2 regions of the Photobacterium sp. S4TG1 genome follow, and region 2 is predicted to be linked to the other one. Evidence: predicted binding sites of a transcription regulator. Region 2 holds the regulator's gene; the other holds the start of a gene.

Region 1 (11,249 bases), on a different contig from region 2:
TTTCGTCAGAGTTAGTTACTGCAACTAACATGTCAGCATCTTGAGCTCCAGCCTCACGTAATGTTTGCGGGTGGCTCGCAAAGCCTTGTACAACACGAAGGTCGAATTTATCTTGCAGTTCACGAAGACGTTCTGGGTTCTTATCAACGATGGTTATATCGTTATTCTCGCCAACAAGGTTTTCAGCAAGAGTGCCGCCAACTTGTCCAGCACCGAGAATGATGATTTTCATAGCCTATGCCTGATGAGTAATGCCAACTAACAGTCACTGTGCCATAAAATCGACAGTGAGTGGCGTATAAAAGAGACTAAAAAGCGGAATCTTGAAGCCAAGTTCCGCTATTGTTAGTAATTTATCTTAGTTTGCTTTGGTTAATACTGCATAGTAAAAACCATCCATCGCTTCTTCGCCGGGCAAAATTTGACGGCCTGGGGAAGCTGGATCGCTATCGATTAAGGTTGCGTCAGCAGTACGGCTCAAGAATGCCTTTACTTGATCACAGTTTTCTTGAGGAGTGATTGAGCAAGTCGCATAAACTAACGTACCACCAGGTTTTAATTGTAACCACATCGCATCAAAAATCTCAGCCTGTAGCAAGGCCAATGCTGCGATATCTTCGCCGCGACGTAACCATTTAATATCAGGATGACGACGAATAACGCCCGTTGCAGAACAGGGAGCATCAAGCAAAATGCGATCAAACTTTTCGCCATGCCACCATTGCTCAGGATAACGAGCATCAGCACATAATACTTGGGCTGTTAGATTTAAACGTTCAAGGTTTTCATAAACCCGTTTAAGACGATGTTCATCACAGTCAATCGCTACCACTTGTGCCGATGGTACACGTTCCATGATGTGGGCTGTTTTACCACCAGGAGCGGCACAACAATCAAGAATCAATTCGCCAGCTTGCGGTTTAAGGTAATCAACAGCAAGTTGTGCTGCAGCATCTTGAACTGAGACCCAACCATCGCTAAAGCCGGGTAACTTAGTGACATCACATGGTGATATTAAGCGTAATGCGTCTGCTGCTTGTGGGTGCAATTCTGTTGCAATACCTTCTGCATCCAATAATGCACGGTAAGTGTCACGATCATGATGGTGACTGTTTACTCGTAACCACATTGGCGCTTTAGTGTTATTAGCTTCACAGATTGCAGCGAAGTCATCAGGGTAGCTTGCTTTAAGTAGTTTCAATAACCAACTTGGATGGCCATATTTACCCGCGTCGTGACTAACCGCTTGTTCATCTAGCGCTTCTTTTTGACGTTGGTAACTACGTAAAATAGCATTAATTAAGCCACGTAATTGCGGTTTTTTAAGGGTTTTTGTGGCATCGACTGTTTCAGCTACCGCAGCGTGAGCAGGAATACGCATATACCCTAATTGATATAAACCAACTAAGATTAGGTGATGAAAAACCCGTTGTTTACCTGTTAACGGCTTCTCCATTAATGCTTGAGTGATTGACTCCAATCGAGGTAGCCAGCGTAATACGCCATAGCAGATTTCCTGCAATAAAGCATGATCTCGCTCTCTAATATTCTGCTGCGCTAGCGGTAGCGCGGCAGACAATGACTGCCCTTGATCGACGACCTGATAAATTACTTTGGCCGCAGCGGCTCTTACATTCATAGCTGTTTCCTGAACGCCGTTGATGCTGGCGATACGTGGTTAATCTGAAAAAGAAAAGCCAGTGACTTAACCCTGGCCTTGGTGTTTAAAGTTGGCTACCGACTTGAAACCATTCTCGACGCGAATTTAATAAATCCGCAGCGGACATGGCTTTTTTACCCGGGGGTTGCAGGGATAATAAACGCAATGCACCGGTTGTTGTTGCAACTACGATACCGTGTTTATCAGCCGCTAAAATCGTACCGGGTAGTTGACCTTGATTGTCTTGTTCTACGCAGGCTTGCCATACTTTGATTGTTTGCTCAGCAACAGTGAAGTGGCTCATTGGCCATGGATTGAAAGCGCGTACGCAACGCTCAATGTCGATAGCGTCCATAGTCCAATCAATTTGTGCTTCTTCTTTGCTTAATTTCTTGGCGTAATTTGCTTGAGCATCATCTTGTTTGGTTGCAACTGCAGTGCCGTCTGCAATCGTTGTTAAACATTCAATTAATGCACTTGGACCAAGATTCGCTAATTTTTCGTACATGGTTGCACTGGTATCTGTAGGTGCGATCGGTAACGTCGCGACTTGTAGCATGTCACCGGTATCAAGGCCGATATCCATTTGCATGATAGTGACGCCAGTTTCGCTATCGCCCGCCCAAATTGAACGTTGAATCGGCGCGGCACCGCGCCAGCGTGGCAAAATAGAACCGTGAACATTAATACAACCAAGTGGTGGTGTATCAAGTACTTCTTGAGGCAATAATAAGCCGTAAGCAACAACAACCATGATATCTGCTTCAATAGCTGCCAGTTGTTGTTGAGCTTCAAGATTACGCAACGAGGCTGGTTGGAACACTGGAATATCGTGTTCTGAGGCGATGTTTTTTACCGGACTTGCTGTTAGTTTCTTGCCGCGACCTGCTGGGCGATCGGGTTGGGTATAAACCGCAACAACTTGATGCTGTGAAGACAATAACGCCGCCAAATGACGGGCGGCGAAGTCAGGCGTACCTGCAAAAATAATGCGTAATGGTTTGCTCAAGATAACCTCGAATGGTGATGTTGTTAGATAGAACGTTTTAGTTTTTCTAATTTACTTTTAATACGTTGGCGCTTGAGTGGTGATAAGTAATCAACAAATAGTTTACCAGCAAGGTGATCTAATTCGTGTTGAATACAAATAGCAAGCAGGTCATCTGCTTCAAAAGTGATCGGGTTACCGTCACGATCTAATGCTGACACCGTAATGGTTGCTGCGCGAGGAACAAAACCACGTGCACTTGGCACTGAAAGACAGCCTTCTTCAATACCTTCATCGCCATGAGCAGCCGTAATTTCAGGGTTGATTAGCACCATTGGTTGATCACGTTGCTCGGAAACATCAATAACCACGATCTGCTGATGAATATCGACTTGAGTTGCTGCAAGGCCGATCCCTTCTTCTTCGTACATGGTTTCAAGCATGTCATCTATGATCTGCTGGATTTGTGGCGTGATCGCCGCAACGGGCTTGGCTACAGTACGTAGACGGTCATCTGGAAAAATTAAAACTGGCAATAGCGACATAAGGGCTCGAATTCGTTAACGGTTACTAGAAAAATACAGCGTTGTTGGTCTAATTCTAGTCATTTTAGCACTCAAATAACAGTACCGAATGCGAGTGGAGATGGTTAACCGAAATTAGCACCATCAAATACAGATTTCTTTTTGTTAAAAAATTAATGTTAGCTCTTAGCAAAGTTCAAGCTTTGACGATGTAACAGGGGTTATTAAATCGTGACATAAGCCGAAAAGCGCTTGGCAGTGATAGTTAAATAGTCGACATATCAAATAGCTAATGCCAACCTCTGTCAATATGAGTGATTATTTTATTATCGCTAGGTCGCAACTTGTGCAATCGAAGGAACGGATCACATGAGGCAATGGGTTATTATCGTTAGTTTTATTCTTTTTATGCCATCGTTGGTTGCAGCACCACAACCGCAGCTTAAAAATAGTCATCCTGAAATTTATGTGGTTAAAAAAGGGGATACGTTATGGGATATTTCAGCCGTATTTTTGAATAACCCTTGGTCATGGCCACAGTTATGGCAAAAAAATAGCTATATAAAAAACCCGCATTTAATTTATCCTGGCGATCGCTTACACCTTATTTGGGTAAACGGTAAGCCGCAATTAAGTCTTAAAAAACAGCTTAAATTGTCCCCTGAAATGCGTGTTGTACGCCAGCCTATTACGTCGTTACCTGGATATTTAATGTTGGCGTATGTGGCTGAAGATAAATTGATCAGTGCTGAAGCTGTGACAACCCAACCGCAAATTCTGGGAACCAGTGAAGAGCGCGGCTATCTTTCTGTTGGTGATGTGCTGTGGGCTGATCAGTCATTGGTTCCAACCAGTCAGTGGCGAGTATATCGCTTAGAACAAGATTTTGATCGTGATGACCGTGCCGACGAAGTTACCAACTCTGCAGTTAAAGCCACTATCTCAACCTTGAAAGAGATTGCAGATGTTACTGTTATTGCAAGTGATGGTGAGATGAGCCAGTTGAAAGTGGATGACTTTCAGCAAGAAATTATTCCCAATGATATTTTATTACCTTTATTAGGCATTGATGGTCAAGCGGATCTGTCATTTTCGCCAACTACGCCGCCCGCGTCGTTATCTGCGACTGTGCTAGGCCAAATAAGTGGCTACAGTTATATTTCAAATTACGATGTGGTGGTCTTAGATCGTGGCCATCTCGATGGCATGGTTGCAGGACAAGTGTTTGAGTTGTTTAAGCAAGGAGCTCAAGTACAAGGTAAAAAAGGTCAATACCATTATAAAAATAGCACCTTATTAACTGAGAGTACCCAACTTGGCACTATCGCTGTTGCACAAGCAATGGTATTACGTCCTTACGAGTATTTTAGTCTGGCGGTAGTGCTGAATAATCAACAACCATTTAAACCAGGTGTGGTTGCTCAAGCTCCGCGTTCATAGTGGTTATGACAGAAACTGAGCTTATTGCATGGTTACAACTTGCGGCTGTCCCTTCATTAGGTGGCAGTTGTATTCAGCGCTTGCTTACCCATGCGACGCCATCGCAATTGGTGACAATGACAACCGAGCAACTACAGCAATGTGGTTTAACAGCGAAACAAATACAGGCGCTTTTGCATCCTAATCAATGGCGGTTACAGTTAGCGTTACAATGGCAACAATCTCCACTGCAACATATATTGTCCCTCGATTCTCTTCATTACCCTCATTTATTAAAACAAATTTCCTCGCCACCCCCATTATTATTTGTACGTGGTGATTTGAACTGTCTTGGTGCGCCACAAATTGCGGTAATAGGCAGTCGTTCAGCGTCGATTGATGGTCGAGAGTCAGCGTTCCATTTCTCAAAAGCATTAGCGACTAATAATTATGTTGTGACCAGTGGTTTAGCTTTAGGGATTGATGGTCAAGCACACCAAGGTGCGTTGCAGGCGGGAGGGTTAACTATTGCTGTATTAGGCTCAGGTCTTGATCAGGTCTATCCTGCTAGGCATCGTTCTTTAGCGGCAAGTATTGTTGAACAAGGAGCATTGGTGTCCGAGTTTTGGCCTGATGAGCAACCTCGTCCGCAAAATTTTCCGCAGCGAAATCGAATCATCAGTGGTTTATCAGCTGGTGTATTAGTGATTGAAGCTGCGCAAAAAAGTGGTTCATTGATAACAGCACGTTATGCGTTAGAGCAAGGACGAGAAGTTTTTGCGCTACCGGGTTCGATTCATAATCCTGCCAGTCGTGGTTGTAATGCGCTGATTAAATCAGGTGCTAAACTGGTAGAAAGTCCTGCTGATATTTATGAAGAGGTAGGAAGTCTGACAGAATGTGCAATAAGTAATCAAATAGGTGTGCCTTTGGCAGCGAAGGAAAATGAAGAATTGCCATTTCCCGCACTGTTGGCTAACGTAGGCACCGAAGCAACACCCGTAGATGTCGTTGCTGAACGCTGTAAACAACCCATCCACCAAATTTTACCGCAATTATTAGAATTAGAACTGTCTGGTTGGGTGACTGCAGTGCCCGGTGGTTATATCAGAACGAGGAGGGGCTAGTTATGATGGATATTCTTATGTATCTATTTGAAACCTATATTCAAAGTGAAGCAGAGTTGTTAGTGGATCAAGACGAACTCTCTGAAGAGCTTTTACGTGCAGGTTTTCATCAGGATGATATTTACAAGTCATTAGAGTGGCTTGAAAAACTGGCTGCTTTACAAGAAACAGAACACACACCGTATGTTAACCATAGTGCGATAACATCGATGCGAATCTATACCGACAATGAAATGTTGCGAATGGATACAGCTTGTCGTGGTTTCTTGCTTTATCTTGAGCAAATTGACGTATTAAATATTGATACTCGCGAAATGGTCATTGATCGCGTAATGGAACTCGATACTCAAGAATTTATGCTTGATGATTTGAAGTGGATTATTCTGATGGTGTTGTTTAATGCGCCAGGAAACGAAGCTGCTTATGATCAAGTGGAAGAATTATTATATGGCGCAGAAGATGGGGTTCTACACTAATAATGACGACTGATAGTGATCCATTATTTTCTGCCCATGAACAGGCTTTACAGCATCAATCATGCCCACAATGTAGTGCTGATTTAGTGATGCGTTTTGGTAAGCATGGTCCATTTTTAGGTTGTGATCATTACCCTGAGTGTGATTATATTCAGCCACTAAAACAAAATGATGGTCACATTGTTAAGCAACTCGATATGCCCTGCCCTGAATGTGCCCAACCATTGGTATTACGCCAAGGTCGTTATGGTATGTTCATTGGATGTTCGGCATACCCTGAGTGCCATTACCTTGCGTCACCAGAAAAAAAACCGCAACAAACACATATAGATTGTCCTGAGTGTCATCAAGGTCACTTAGTTGAACGTAAATCACGTTATGGCAAACTATTTTATGCGTGTGATAAATATCCGCAATGTCGTTTTGCTGTTAACAATAAACCTGTTGTTGGCGTTTGTCAGCTATGTGGTTTTGGATTACTGATAGAAAAGAAATTAGCTAGCGGTATTAAATTACAATGTGCTGATCGCAAATGTAATACTTATCAAGATGCTGAAAAATAGCGATAACATTGAAAAATATCAATAAGCCTGCATTATAGTGCAGGCTTTTTTGTGTGCGGTTTTTAGCGCGGTAATGTCGGAAAATCTTGCGATGATAATTGTTGCCCTAACAACATTAATTGATATTGCAGTTGTTCAGGTGTTGCTGCGCAAATGTTGATATGCCCCATTTTCCTGCCTGCCCGTTTTTCTTTGCCATACCAATGCACATGACAATTTTCTAAAGCCAATACCGCCCTTGGTAGGCTATCTTGCCCTAGAATATTGAGCATTGCGCTCGGACGAATAAGCTCTGTCCCACCTAATGGTAAATCGCATACTGCTCGAAGGTGGTTCTCAAATTGGCATGTCTCTGCGCCTTGTTGAGTCCAATGGCCTGAATTATGGACGCGAGGGGCGATTTCATTAACCAGTAACTGGCCATTGACCTCAAAAAATTCTAACGCTAGCACGCCAATATAATTGAGTTGTTCAGCTATCGCGCTAAACATCTTCTGGGCTTGTTGCTGCAGTGTCATATCACCAACAATGGCTGTTGAAAGACTGAGTACGCCCTCAGTGTGTATATTTTCACTGAGGGTATAGGTTTTAATATCACCTATAGCATTACGAACACCAATTAAAGACACTTCGCGATCAAAACCTATCCATTTTTCGGCCACAATCGCTTGGTTATCCGTTGCAGCAATACAGATCACTATTTCGTTCCATACTGATTCAATTTGATCGTGAGTTTTTAAGCGCCATTGACCTTTACCATCATAGCCGCCTAAGGCACTTTTTAGCACTATTGGTAAACCTAATGTACTAATTGCATTATCAAAATCTGCACGTGTATTAATAATGTAATAGGGTGCATTTGCGACGCTAGCATTATCTAATAGCGTTTTTTCAATACGACGATCGCCACCCGCTTTTATTGCTTCAGGGTGAGGTTTGAATTTACCACTCGCAGCGCAGAGCGTTAAAATATCGGTTGGTATATGTTCAAATTCTGCAGTGATCACATCGACAGCATCAATGGCTTCAATCAGTGAAAGTGATTGGCGTTGTTGAGTCAGTGGGTGTACAACATGAGTAGTTACAACATCATAAGCAATGACATTAATGTTCAATGGTGCACCGGCTAATGCCATCATTCGAGCCAGTTGTCCTGCACCTAGTACTAATACTTGATTCATTATGCATCCTCAGCAGGATTAGGGCTATCAAGTACGGTATCTGTTTGTTGTTGACGGAACGCTTCTACGGCAGCTAAAACCTCTGGGTTGTGCGTTGCGATGATTTGGGCTGCTAATAATCCAGCATTAGCGGCGCCAGCTTCACCAATCGCAAGTGTACCTACAGCAATACCTTTAGGCATTTGCACAATTGACAGTAATGAATCCATGCCCTTTAAAGCGCGAGATTGAACGGGAACGCCTAGCACTGGCAGACTAGTAAAAGCGGCTGTCATGCCTGGTAAATGTGCCGCACCGCCAGCACCTGCAATAATGACACTAATACCACGGCTTCGCGCAGTTTTTGCATAGTCAGCTAAAAGATGAGGAGTACGGTGGGCTGAAACCACTTTAGTTTCATAAGCAACATTAAAACGCTCCAGCATTTCTGCGGCATGTTGCATGGTTGGCCAATCAGATTTTGATCCCATGATAATTCCAACTTTCATTCCAATCTCCTATAGGTAATGAATAACTAAAGTGCAATTTTCGTCATTATACGGTGATTTAATGCAAAGGAAAACGTTTGCGTTGGTAAAGTTACGCTATGATTAACCTTCAATGGTGTTGTTATGCATGTGTCGGTATGATGATTACCATAACTAAAAATAAAATATCAGCTGAATAAAAAATAGAGGAATTTGTGGCAAATATTACACAAGTGGTTACAGCGTTAAAACAAGGTCAAGTAATTGGTTATCCAACAGAAGCTGTATTTGGCGTTGGTTGTGATCCTGATAATCAACAGGCAGTTAATAAACTACTAGCATTGAAACAACGCCCAGTAGAAAAAGGTTTGATCTTAATTGCTGCTGATTATGAGCAGCTACTGCCGTATATCGACGATAGCCAATTAACATCGCAACAAAAACAAGCGGTGTTAGCTTCATGGCCAGGACCTGTCACTTGGGTAATGCCAACCAAAGCAAATGTCCCAGCTTTTTTAACGGGCCAGTTTTCGACCATCGCAGTTCGAGTGACCGCGCATCCGTTAGTTCAACAACTTTGTCGTGAATTTGGTAAACCGATAACTTCAACCAGTGCTAATTTAACCGGATTTGAGCCGGGGCGTAGCGTGGCTGATGTAGAACAACAGCTAGGGGATAAACTAGCTGCAATATTGAATGGTGAGACGGGAGGACGTAATAATCCTTCTGAAATTCGTGATGCCCAAACGGGTAATATTTTCCGTCAGGGGTAATGAATGATTGATCGCAACCAGATAGATTTAAATAAAACCGCAGTAAAAGCTTTCTTGCTTCAACTTCAAGACACTATTTGTCAGGCTTTAGCACAACAAGATGGTGGTGCTGAATTTGAACAAGATCAATGGCAGCGTGAGCAAGGTGGCGGTGGTCGTAGCCGTGTATTACGCCATGGCGCAGTGTTTGAACAAGCGGGAGTTAACTTCTCTCATGTTTATGGTGATGAAATGCCAGCGTCTGCAACCGCTCATCGTCCAGAACTTGCAGGCCGACGTTTTGAAGCCATGGGGGTGTCACTGGTGATCCACCCTCATAATCCTTATGTGCCTACCTCTCATGCCAATGTTCGGTTTTTTATCGCAGAAAAAGATGGTGAAGCGCCTGTATGGTGGTTTGGTGGAGGGTTTGACCTAACCCCTTTTTATCCGTTTGATGATGATTGTCACTACTGGCATGATACTGCGAAAGCGATCTGTGCGCCGTTTGGGGATGATGTCTATTCACAGCATAAAGCATGGTGTGATAAATACTTCTTTTTGCCTCATCGTAATGAAACCCGAGGTATTGGTGGGCTATTTTTTGATGATCTCAACCAATGGGGATTTGATAAGAGCTTTGCTTATACGCAAGCTATCGGTAATGGTTTTGTTGATGCCTATATACCGATAGTCGCTCGGCGACATCAATTGTCTTATAGTGAACGTGAGCGTGAATTTCAGCTGTATCGTCGTGGACGCTACGTTGAATTTAACTTAGTGTATGATCGCGGTACCTTGTTTGGTTTGCAAAGTGGTGGTCGCACAGAATCAATCTTAATGTCGATGCCACCTTTAGCGCGTTGGGAATATTGCTATCAGCCACAGCCTGATTCTGCAGAGGCACGTTTGAGTCGTGATTACCTTCACCCTCGTGAGTGGTAAATTTGCAGCAGCAATGTTTGGCAGTTATTGCATCCAGTGATAGGGTCGATGTATCGGCTCTTTTATTTGAGTAATGGACTATGGACAAATATATCGTGGTGGGCAATCCCATCAATCACAGTAAATCCCCTTTCATTCATACCCTCTTTGCCCGTCAAACCAGCCAGAAGATGGAATACTGTAGTCAGTTAGTGGCACTCGACGGCTTTGTAACTGCAATAGATGCTTTTTTTGCCGATGGTGGTAAAGGCTGTAATATTACGGTGCCATTTAAAGAACAAGCCTTTGAGTACGCAACTCAACTTACTCAACGGGCTCAATTAGCCGGTGCAGTAAATACGTTAAAACATCTTGATGATGGCGGTATATTAGGTGATAACACCGATGGTGAAGGCTTGGTGCAAGATTTATTGCAACAACAGGTCGCACTGAAAGATAAACGTATTTTATTAATCGGTGCTGGCGGTGCTGCGCGAGGGGTGATTTTACCTTTATTAGCTCAGCAGCCGCAGAGACTCATTATAACTAATCGCACGTTGAGCAAAGCTCAACAGTTAGCGGCACTATTTACTGAATATGGTGATATTGAAGCGTTATCTTTTGATGCTTTAGGTGAGCAGAGTTTTGACGTGATCATTAATTCAACTTCAGCGAGTCTGAGTGGTCATGTTCCTGCCGTGCCAACAGCTGTTATCGGTCAACATACCTGTTGTTATGACATGGTCTACGGTTCAAGTGTGACGGCATTTAATCTCTGGGCGCAACAATACAATGCGCTTAAAACGATTGATGGTTTAGGAATGTTAGTCGGACAAGCAGCAGAAAGTTTTATGCTATGGCGAGGATTACGCCCAGGGGCTAAACAAGTACAACGAGAATTAAGACGCCTTTTACAAGAGTAAAAATCACATGAACCAAAATATATTATTTGCTGATATTCAAACTTGGCATTCAGATCAGCAAGCTATTCACTTTCCAGCTCAGCAAGGTGGTGCACTGATCAATTGTTGGTTGCCATTATCATGGTTACAACAGCAGAGTGAACTAGCATTATCAACACCAGAAGCGATTATAGCGACTTTTATTGAATATCGATTTGATATTGAAGATATTGCTGAAGCCATGATTGAGGATGAAGATTTTAATG
Region 2 (11,249 bases):
AAAAAGACTAAAGGTAATAATCCTTGTAATAATCCATAAATCGCACTGATACGTCTATCTTGACCACTGGCAAGTGTTACCGCCTCGGTGGTTAGGGTTGATACACGGCCAGCTCCCAATATTTGCGTTGGTAGATATTGTGCAAGGCTAACACTACAGCCAACAGCAAATGCTAACCATAATGCAGGTTTTAGCTGTGGAAATTTAACTCGCCACCATGTCTGCCAACCATTTAAGCCTAAACTTCTTGCTGTTTGATCTAAGCGCTGGTCGTAACTGCGCCATGGCCCATCTAAGGTCAGGTAAATATAAGGGAAAACATAAAGCCAGTGGCTCCACATTACCCATTGCCAAAAATAGTGACCAGAGACAAAAGAGATAGCTGTTTGCATTCCAAATAATAACGACAATTGTGGCGCAACCATTGGAATAGCAATCAATACTGTCGGGATTCCACGTTGGTATTTTTGGCGATATTCAAGGCACATAATGACCATGATTAAGGCACAACAGCTGCTGAACAGTGCTAGGAAAATACTATTACTAATTAACTGTTGTAGAGGCTCAAATTGTTGTAACCAAAAACGATCACTATAACGGCTAGGAAGTAAATCAGGAAAGCGCCACCGTAAAGCAAAGGACCACACCGCTAAAATAGGCAGCATCATTAATGGCAGTAATAATAAACCATAACTAAAAAAAGCGGCAATAGATGAAGGAATACGACGGAGTGGCTGTTTATTTGCACCCTGGTATTGCCATGATGTTGCGTAGGATAATCGCCACCACTCTGCTAAACGCAAGAATCCAAAAGTAATGATGACAATACCAAATAATAATAATGCGCCAGCAGCTGCACGTGGAAGTTGGGTCAAGTCGCCATCAGTGAACCATTGCCAAATTAGCATTGAAAAAGTGCTTGGATGGGTTGGACCAATAATTAACGCCACATCAACCACGGCAAGTCCGTAACCTGCGACCGCAAAAATAGCCAAGCGTAATTTAGGCAGCCACAATGGCAGAATAACGCGATGCCATGTTTGTTGATGATTGTAGCCTAGACTTATTGATGCTTCATAAAGACGTTTTATATCGAGCTGCTTTAAAATATTGATGCTCATTAATAGTAAGAACGGTGTTTCTTTAATAGCTAACGCAAACAGTAACCCTAAACCAAAGCGATCATGAATAAGTACAGGATAAAACGTATCTGCTAGGCCTGTATGGTGCCAAACACGTGCTATCCAACCGGTTGACGAAAACATCAATCCAAAACCCAGCACAAAAGCAATATGAGGAAAAGCAAGTAATGGTGCTAATAAGCGTTCAATTTTGTGCCACTTTGGGCTAAGCCAATAGCGACGTAGTAGCAAATAAGTCCACCATAGCGCCAGTAACGTGCTACCTAGTCCTGATAATAAGGTTAAAGCAATTGAGTTACCTAGATCGGGCCAAGCAAAGAGTTGTTGCCAACCTAATAGTGATGGTCGATGCATGTTCAATGCTGGTAGCCATGCAAAAGCAGGTGCAAGCATACCAAGAAAGCCAATAATCAATGGACTTGCAAATAGCAATAATGTGACAACAAATATAATGGCTAACATAAGGCTCAAATAAACAGCAAATAAGGAAAGCTAACTTGCTATCATAATGCAAGTTAGCTTAATTTATAATAAATATAACAGTGAGTTAGTTACTGTATATGGGATATTATGTTAATTGCCATACCTTTGTTGCCATTGGTGTTCAATTGCCGCTAGCCATGTTGGGTTTGGTTCTGCAATAGAAGGGTAGGGAGTAAAGCTTGGTTTATTATATGATGACGGCAGTTGTTTAAATGCCTGTGCGTTTAAAATCGTCGGATCGCCCCAGACTTCAGTGTCAGCTTTGTGTGCTTGTGCTTCTGGGCTTAATAAAAAATTGATGGCTACTAATGCACCAGCTTTAGCACTCGCATTCCATGGAATCGCCAGAAAGTGAATATTAGTTAATGCGCCCGCATTGAAAGCATATGTTTTTGCTTTGTCAGTTAGATTGCCATTAGCAATAGCGGTAGCTGCTGCATTTGGGTTAAAGGTGATCGCTAATAATAATTGCTGATCATCTAATAACTGAATTGTTTCCGCTGTGCCTGCGGGAAATTGCTTTCCTTGATGCCATGCTACTTTGTGGAGCTGATCAAGATAATGCCATAGTGGCGCTGTAACTCGATCAAATAACGCCTGATCTTGAGGTAGCTGTAATGGTTGATATAAGGCTTTTTTGTCGGTAGTCAGTTCAAGTAGTGCTGCTTTTAAAAAGCTTGTTCCATGAAACTCCGGCGGCTTAGGGTAGCTAATTTTCCCTGGGTGTTGTTGCGCTAAAGCCAATAATGCCTTAAAGCTTTTTGGTGGGTTGGTTAGCGTTTCAGGATCATAAATAAACACCAGCTGACCAACACCCCAAGGGGCTTCTAGTCCTTGAGTCGGCTCTGAAAAGTCTTTGTCAATTGGCAATGACTTATCAACATATTTCCAGTTTGGAAGTTGGTGAGTGAAAGGACCATATAGTAAGCCATTTTGCTTCATTGAACGAAAGTTCTCACCATTGATCCATACCATATCAACACTACCACCATTATTTTTATTTGCGGTTTTCTCTGCCAATAAACGTTGTGTGGTTTCAGCAATATCCGTCACCTTAACTTGCTTTAAAGTGACACCGTAACGCTGCTGCAGCTGTGTGTTAGCCCATAACAGATAATCATTAATCTCTTGGCTACCACCCCAAGCATTAAAATAGACAGTTTCACCCTTAGCTTGAGCAAGGGTTTGTTGCCATGTTGGCATAATATTGACGTTTTTATGCTGTTCACTGGCGTGTGCCGTTACACTACTGATAACTAATGCTGCGGTTAACGTTAGCTTTTTGAAAGTAGAAAATGCTGTCATCACAGTCGATATCCTTATTGGCGTAATGATTAATTACGCATCCAGTGGTGATATTTTTTAACCCAAGCAAGCAGTTTTTGAGGAGCATGAGCTTGTTTCCATACGCCAGCGGTGTATTTTGCGCCTTCACTCATGGTTGGGTAAGGATGAATTGTGCCTAAGATCTTATTTAGCCCTAAGTTATGACGCATTGCGAGCGTAAATTCAGCTAACAAATCACCGCCATGGTGACCAACAATGGTGGCACCAAGAATCTTATCGCTACCTTTTGGCGTTAAGATTTTAATAAAACCTTCATCATAACCATCAGCAATAGCACGATCTAAATCATCCAATCCATAGTGTGTGACTTCATAATCAATCCCTTGTGCTTGCGCTTCTTTTTCATTAATACCCACTCTGGCTAATTCAGGCGCAGTGTAAGTTACAGCAGGAATAACTGAATAATCGACTTTAAATTTTTTAACCGCACCAAATAAGCTATTAACCGCGGCATACCATGCTTGATGCGCTGCTACGTGTGTTAATTGATAAGGACCTGCCACATCACCCACAGCATAAATATTAGGGTAGTGGGTTTGTAGGTATTGATTTACAGCCACAGTACCGCGCTCTGTTGTGGTAATGCCTAGTTGTTCTAAACCAAATCCTTGTACATTTGCAACACGGCCTAAAGCGACCATTACTGCATCAAACTCGATGCTAACTTGTTGGTTATTTTGTTCAACGATGGCACGTTGAATTCGTTGACCATTATCATCAAGTATTGATTCAAACTGGATAGCATTATGTTTCAATAAAATCTTTACGCCATCATGTGTGAGTGCTTGTTCAACTAACTGTGCTGCATCGCTATCTTCACGATTTAATAGTTGAGGTGATCTTTCAACAATCGTGACTTCTGCTCCTAAGCGACAAAAACTTTGTGCTAATTCACAGCCGATAGGGCCACCACCAAGGATCAGTAATCGTTTTGGAAGCGCTTTTAATTGCCATACAGTATCAGACGTTAAGTAATTGACCGTTTCTAAACCCGGAATAGCGGGCACTAATGGGCGTGCACCTGTGGCAATAACAATATTACGCGTTGTTATTTGAGTGCCATTAACTTCAACTTTCCATGGTGACAAGATGGTTGCATCTCCCGTCACGCAGTTTACGCCAAGTTTACTGTAACGTTCGATAGAGTCATGAGGCTCAACTTTACTTATTACATTTTGAATACGTGCCATCACTTGGGAAAAATCAATATTATTAATTTGAGCGTCAATACCAAGTTGTGAAGCTTTATTTATATCAGCTGCGGTATGCGCTGCACGAATCAGTGCTTTTGAGGGGACACAGCCAGTATTTAAACAGTCTCCACCCATTTTGTGGCGTTCAATAAGCGTAACTTCAGCTTTTACGGCTGCCGCAATATAAGCACTGACTAAACCACCAGCACCAGCACCAATAACCACGAGATTTTGATCAAAGTGAGTTGGCTTTTGCCATTGTTTATATTGTTTTTTAACTGCCATGGTTTTCATTATCCATTTTGCTAGTAATGGGAAAATACCGAGTAGGACTAACGATAATAAGACTGGGGCTGAAATAATGCCGCTAAGTGATTCTATTTTTCCAAGTTGAGTACCAGCATTAATATAGACAGCGGTACCCGCTAACATACCTAATTGGCTTACCCAGAAAAAAGTACGGGTTTTAATTATAGTTAATCCCATTAACAGATTAATAAGGAAAAAAGGAAATACTGGAATTAAACGTAAACTCAGTAGGTAAAATCCACCTTCTTTTTCTATACCATTATTTAATGTCGCTAAGCGATTACCAAATTTTGCTTGTACCCAATCACGTAATATAAAGCGACTTGATAGAAATGCTAAGGTTGCACCTATTGTGCTGGCAAAAGATACCATAATTAGGCTAACCCAGAAGCCAAACAATGCGGCACCTAATAACGTTAATATGGACGCACCGGGAATAGAAAGGGCAGTAACTAATACGTACAAACTAAAGAAGCCAATATACGCCGAAATTGGGTTTTCAATAATATAGTTTTGCAGGGTTAACTGTTCACGTTTAGCAGCTTCAAGGGTTAGGTATTGGCCAAGATCAAAATAAAACCAAGTCCCAATAATTGCTAATATAACGGTAACTAATAACAGTTTATTATTTTTCATCGTGGCTCCTTTGTTGAGGCTGAGGTTGAATAGGTAATGAACAAAAACCTTGTGCAGGAACATCAAGCGCAGTATTAAATTTAGCTGATAAATTTTGAAAGCTTACTAGTGCCGTTAATTCAATGATGTCATCGCTGCTATACCAAGTTGCAAGAGCAGCTAACATATCGTCACTGACATGTTGATCACTTAGCGTCATCGCTTCGGTATAAGTTAATACTGCTTGTTCTTGTTCTGAAAAATGCTCAGAAGACTGCCAGTTTGCAAGGGCTTTAATTTTTTCTAATGAATGGCAACGTTCCGCCAATTTCATACCATTAGCATCGACACAAAAAGCACAGTTATTGAGTTGAGATACGCGTACACAAACCAATGAGCGTATCACTGCATCAATGGGGGATTTTTTGCGATCAAGATAACCAAAGAATAAAGCCACTAACCAAAAAAGCATAGGTTTGCGTCCCCATAACTTAGCAGGGTTAAGTACTTTGCCAAAATGGCGCTGTTGTAACCATAGTAAAGGTTTTACCCATAATGAGAATGTTTCTTTGGTTAATATACGCAAGATATGTCCTTATCAAATGAAAATCACATTGACTCTAAGTAGCAAGACCGAGAGAACTAACATTGTATTTCATTTAATGGAAAAAAATGTGTTTATTAGAGAAATTGCTTGAAATAACAACAATCAACAGCTAATAGATGGTGAGTAATGAGGGCGAGTACGAAGTAATGATATTGAAGCGTTGACGAATGATAAATAATCGTTGTCAGACGTTAAATATACGTTTTAAGTAAGTAATGCAGAATTGACATTTAAATAAATAAAAAATCATGTTTTATTTGTTTAATGTTGACTTCGTACATGCCTTATAGAGAAATATCATTGGGTATTGATAAATAGGGGGCAGAAATAAATAAAAGAGGCACTGAGCCTCTTTATTCTTAAGCGTCACTTAGCCAGTTGACGAATATATTTATTATAGTTTTGCGAGTAGTTCGTTACGTCTACTTTCTGGTATTACAGACCAATGTTGGCCATGTATTGCACCTTCTAGTGCCCATAATAATTCTAAACTTAAAGATGCCTCTTGTGTTTTTTGTAATGCCTTGTAGGCGTTGAGTGCACCAATATCGTAAAGTTGATCAATAGTTTGAATACCTGCTTTTTTGAGCATTCTTTCATTTGAGAGGCGTAAGTTAGGTAAATCTTTTATCCTAGCTGGCGCGCAACATTCTTTTGCTTTTTTATCGGCAAGTGCTGCTTCAAGAGAATATTTAGCTTGCTCTATTATTTTTTCAGGTTGTTCCCACCACTCATCAAGAATAGCGTAATGTTTAGTTATTACAGGAAACCCACGTTTCTTATAAATGTACGGTTCTAATCCTGCTTGTTTAAATTCCTCTTCTGTTTGAGCGTTTGCTCTAAGGTGAAGTTTATTATTAACCACAAGTGCGAACATTGCTTCGCCTGCGAAAATACCAAAGCCACCAAACATAGAACGCGATTTAACATTACCTAAATGGTCTAATAATTTTAATGAATCTTTTAATATTGGTTTGTCCATACTTCTACTCGGTGAATAAATGAGTGTCACCTAACATTAAAGTAGCCGTAAATTGACTTTTATTTCTAAAGTTATTTACGAAAGAATTTTTCTACTCTAAATCGTCCATGTATTACTTTATAAATAATATTATCAATATAAAAGTATTATTTATAATTTGTAAGTCTTTTGCTTACTATTATATGTATCTACAGGGAGTATTATATTCGATCTTTTAAAAAGGTAAGTTTTAATATTAACGAAAGCTGATGAATCTGTGAGGTTGCTCATGTTTTTGAGGTCTGTCGATATTTTGTAGAAGCTTTGAGCGTAAATCATTAACAATAAAAGAAAAAAGCCAATAAAAATATTGGCTCATAAAAGCGGGGAAGTAATGTTAGCGTAAATCTTTTACTGACTTTCGCTCAACAATAGCAGGTGTCATTTCAAAGATTTGAGGTTCATGATCTTTATTCTTCATACGCTCCATTAAAATTTTAATGGCTGTTTTACCTAAACGACGCTTTGGTTGGTGAATAGTCGTTAGTGGCGGTGCGAAGTAAGGGGCAAGATCAATATTATCGTAGCCAATAATTGAAATATCATTGGGAACGCGTAACCCTGCTTGTTCAAAAGTACTGATCAGTGCCATTGCCATAATATCATTGAAACAGAAAATGGCGGTTGGGCGATCTGTCATTGCAATATACTTCTCAGCAGCCTCAACGGCTGAATTACACTCAAAGTCACCTTCAAGAATCCAGTTTTCGTTAACCGCTAAGTTTGCTTCTGCCATTGCTTTATTAAAGCCTTTTAGGCGTTCACGACATGTTGATTTATCGTTGTGGCCAGACAAGCAACCAATACGAGTATGGCCATGTTCGATAAAATATTTAGTCGCAATGTAGCCACCTTGTTCAGCATTATCCTGAATTTTATCGGTATGCGGGCTTTCTGGGCCCCAATCCATTACCACCATTGGTAGGTCTTTTTGACGCTCAAGTAGATCCAGTAATCTCTGATCAAGATCAGAACACATCACTAATAAACCGTCCACACGCTTTTCGGCAAGCATGCGTAAATAATCATGCTGCTTAGAAAGGTTACCTTCAGTGTTACATAGAATCAGCGTGTAACCTTCACGGTAGCAGTACTCTTCAACGCCATGTACAACTTCAGCAAAAAAAGGGTTGGTTGATTTAGTTACCAGCATACCAATGGTGCGTGTAGTGTTACATTTTAGGCTGCGAGCAACAGCACTTGGTGCGTAATTGAGATCTTCAACGGCTGCCAGTACTTTTTTCTGTGTTGCTTCTGCGACAAAGCGTGTTTTATTGATCACGTGTGAAACTGTTGTCGTTGAAACACCAGCCATACGTGCAACATCTTTAATGGTTGCCATATTTATTCTTCTAATAATGGGTGCTAGAGATGTTTCTAGCTAATCGTGAGGTACCAAATTGAGTAATTACTGAGATGAATATAATTCCATCTTTTTGCGTAAAGTATCCCGTTAATTATTCAATTTGGCACCAATAATGTGTCTATTACATACTTAAATAGTATTAACACTAAAAGCCGCATTTATTCGCGGCTTTATAATTATTGCATGTTTTTCAAGTGTAATCGCTTGCGTTCACATTTTACTGAGTGTTACGCGTAGTGCAACTTTTCAATTGTCTGGGAGTAAATTATTTGATAACTATCAACAAAAAAACGTAAATTTCAGCAATTTTACTGAAATTTACAACAGCCAATTAAAAAAATGATGCACATTAATACTAGGATAGTAGGTAAGGATAACCATGAACAGGATGAGGATGAACAGAAACCTGCCAACCGTAAACGTTGTTAATTATTGCAGGTTGTAATGCTTGCCATGGTGATCCATCAGCTTGAATCTTACCTTGTTGAATGATGACCATACGTTGGGCATATTGCGCAGCTAAGTTGAGATCATGTAATACGATGATAACCGCGGCACCTTTTGCTGCCATGGTTTGTGCCATTTGTAGCGTTTTATGCTGGTGGGCGAGATCTAAGGCAGATGTTGGCTCATCTAACATTAATATACATTTATCATCAGCTTGACTGAGTTGTGTTAGCACGCGTGCAAAATGGATCCGTTGCTTTTCTCCTCCTGATAAAGTGGGATATAAGCGTGGCGCAAGATGAAGAACATCAGTATTACGCATGGTTGTAAGGGTGATATCATCAATTTCTTGGCGTGACAAACAAAGAGGCATTGTGCCAAGTTCAACTACTTCTTTACAGGTAAAGGCGAAAGACAGCGAACTGTGTTGCGGTAAAATACCTAAATGACACGCCAATTCAGATCGTTGCCAATCTTCAATATTGCGATTAAAAAATGTAACCTGACCACTTTCAGGTGTCATTTCACCGCAGAGTATTTTAAGTAATGTGCTTTTACCTGCGCCATTAGGCCCAAGTAGCGCCGTGATCTCACCTGCCTTTATATCAATATTAAAGTCATCTAATAATACTTTTCCTGCTAATGTTAATTGCAAATCACGTGCCGAAATGACAGTTGGGTATGCAGAGGTTACCGTCATGCGATTCTGCCTTTTTGTTTATTTAATAAATAGATGAAGAATGGAGCGCCTAAAATAGCGGTAATAATACCCACGGGGAGTTCTTGTGGTGCAAAAGCACTACGCGCGATCATATCTGCGACAAGTAAAATTAAAGCACCTAGAATAGCTGAGATTGGCAATAACGTTTTATGATTAGGGCCTGAAATCATGCGCCCTAAATGGGGGATTACTAAACCGATAAAGCCAATAGGACCTGTAATAGCAACGGTAATACCGACACCTGCGGCACAAACAATAATCAAACTGCGCTTTAGATGTTGAACATTAACCCCCATATGACGAGCTTCAGCTTCTCCTAATAAAAAGGCGTTCAATGCATTAGCTTGGCGATAACAATAATAATAGATAACAATGAGACTCACAAAGGCAAGGCCGATACCTGACCAAGTCGCACCTGCAAGTGATCCCATTGACCATAATGAAAAATCCCGTAGCGCTTGATCATCGGCAATATAGTTAAGTAACCCCAAACCAGCACCAGAAATAGCACCAATTGCGACACCTGCAAGTAGCATTACAACCACGGATGTGCCGTTTTTATCAGTGCCGAGGTGATACACCAAATATGTGCTCAGCGCGCCACCCAAAAAAGCGAAGAAGGGCACAGCACCAATATTCATTAATAAAGGGTATTGCGCCATTAATGGGGCAAATAAAATGATCGCAAACGCAGCACCTAGGCCAGCACCTCCTGAAATACCAATAATGCCCGGATCGGCAAGAGGATTACGAAACAACCCTTGTAGCACCGCTCCGCAGATCGCAAGTATGGCACCAATCGCAATACACAATAATGTTCGTGGTAAGCGTATTTGATGGATCACTAAATCAACATGGGTGGCGAGTTGATGCTTACCTGGTAATAAAGATAAAAAACTGTCTTTATAACTGATATCCATCGGTCCAATAGCGATAGAGCTTAATAGTGCAAAGAGTAATGCACCTAGACTAATCGAATAAATGACATGGGGTGAAATACGACTAACGTTCATGGTGACATTTATCTCAGATTACGATTGTGGGTAAAAAACATGATTAAGACGCATGGCTTCATTAATACTATGAATGCCTAAGCCACCAATTAATGCCGTACCATCAATCACGGCAATGGCATTATTTTTTGCCGCAGGAGTGGCTTCTAATACCGGCATTTTTTTGATGAGTTGTGCCATATTTTTAATTGAGGCTGTGGTGCGACTGCTAAGTAAAATAATGTCGGGTTGCATTTGCAAAATAGCTTCGGTTGAAACTGGCTTATAGTTTGCAACAACGGCTGCCGCTGGGTTTATCGCCCCCGCTAAAGTAATAATACTGTCTGCTGTGGTATTTTTGCCGGCAACGCTAATTGGTCGCCCATCATGAATCATTAAGAACAATACTTTTTTCGATTGAGTCTGATGAGTATTGTTTTTTTCGATGTTTTTTACCGTCGCTGCGATAGTTTGTTTAAGTTGTTGCGCTTGTTGTGAATGTTGGGTTAAGGCCGCAACTTGATCGATTCTATGCAGTAAATCAGACACAGTTTCACCACCGTTAACAATATCAACTTCAATTCCCGATTGTTTTAAAAGGGTTAATGTTTTGGGTGGTCCCATTTCATCAGAACCAATAATACGAGTGGGGGCTAAAGCAATCAGACTTTCTGCTGACAGTTGACGGTGATAACCGACTTTTGGCAGGTTATTCGCTACAAGGGTTTTACTGGTAACATCAACGGCAATCAATTGCTTTTCAGCCCCTAACGCATTGATGATTTCAGTAATAGCCGCACCAGCACTAATAATTCGAGCAGAACTTGCTTCCGTTTGCGCATGGGCGAGAGGACTAAATATACTTGAAGCGGTGATAAATAGTGTTGCTGATAACAGTATTTTTTGAGAAACATGACGCCAAGGTGAGGCGATAAAAGAACGGTAGCTGTCCATTATTGTTGATCTTCCATTAATAGTTGCGTGGCTTTAATGTCATTTTTTTGTA

The links. Region 2 encodes PurR, which represses purine synthesis genes. Its sites were predicted from a motif close to TNANGNAAACGTTTNCNTNA; they were not measured.
Region 1: purE (5-(carboxyamino)imidazole ribonucleotide mutase) is a predicted target of PurR. The motif match lies at 8,492-8,511, and genes of this name have one in related genera.

Annotation. Positions count from the first base shown of each region.
Region 1 covers NZ_JAYXUH010000020.1:64,905-76,153, forward strand. The annotation lists gene trkA (Trk system potassium transporter TrkA) at 1-232, opposite strand, end outside; gene rsmB (16S rRNA (cytosine(967)-C(5))-methyltransferase RsmB) at 359-1,639, opposite strand; gene fmt (methionyl-tRNA formyltransferase) at 1,725-2,669, opposite strand; gene def (peptide deformylase) at 2,693-3,193, opposite strand; gene VXS03_RS17870 (LysM peptidoglycan-binding domain-containing protein) at 3,542-4,612, shown strand; gene dprA (DNA-processing protein DprA) at 4,618-5,718, shown strand; gene VXS03_RS17880 (DUF494 family protein) at 5,721-6,194, shown strand; gene VXS03_RS17885 (DNA topoisomerase family protein) at 6,197-6,757, shown strand; gene VXS03_RS17890 (5-(carboxyamino)imidazole ribonucleotide synthase) at 6,820-7,938, opposite strand; gene purE (5-(carboxyamino)imidazole ribonucleotide mutase) at 7,938-8,426, opposite strand; gene tsaC (L-threonylcarbamoyladenylate synthase type 1 TsaC) at 8,621-9,178, shown strand; gene hemF (oxygen-dependent coproporphyrinogen oxidase) at 9,182-10,102, shown strand; gene aroE (shikimate dehydrogenase) at 10,183-11,004, shown strand; gene VXS03_RS17915 (DUF1488 domain-containing protein) at 11,012-11,249, shown strand, end outside.
Region 2 covers NZ_JAYXUH010000004.1:179,823-191,071, reverse strand. The annotation lists gene VXS03_RS07810 (ABC transporter permease) at 1-1,604, opposite strand, end outside; gene VXS03_RS07805 (ABC transporter substrate-binding protein) at 1,716-2,930, opposite strand; gene VXS03_RS07800 (FAD-dependent oxidoreductase) at 2,960-5,110, opposite strand; gene VXS03_RS07795 (carboxymuconolactone decarboxylase family protein) at 5,100-5,675, opposite strand; gene VXS03_RS07790 (TfoX/Sxy family DNA transformation protein) at 6,091-6,678, opposite strand; gene purR (HTH-type transcriptional repressor PurR) at 7,055-8,059, opposite strand; gene VXS03_RS07780 (heme ABC transporter ATP-binding protein) at 8,439-9,230, opposite strand; gene VXS03_RS07775 (FecCD family ABC transporter permease) at 9,227-10,264, opposite strand; gene VXS03_RS07770 (heme/hemin ABC transporter substrate-binding protein) at 10,283-11,197, opposite strand; gene VXS03_RS07765 (ExbD/TolR family protein) at 11,197-11,249, opposite strand, start outside.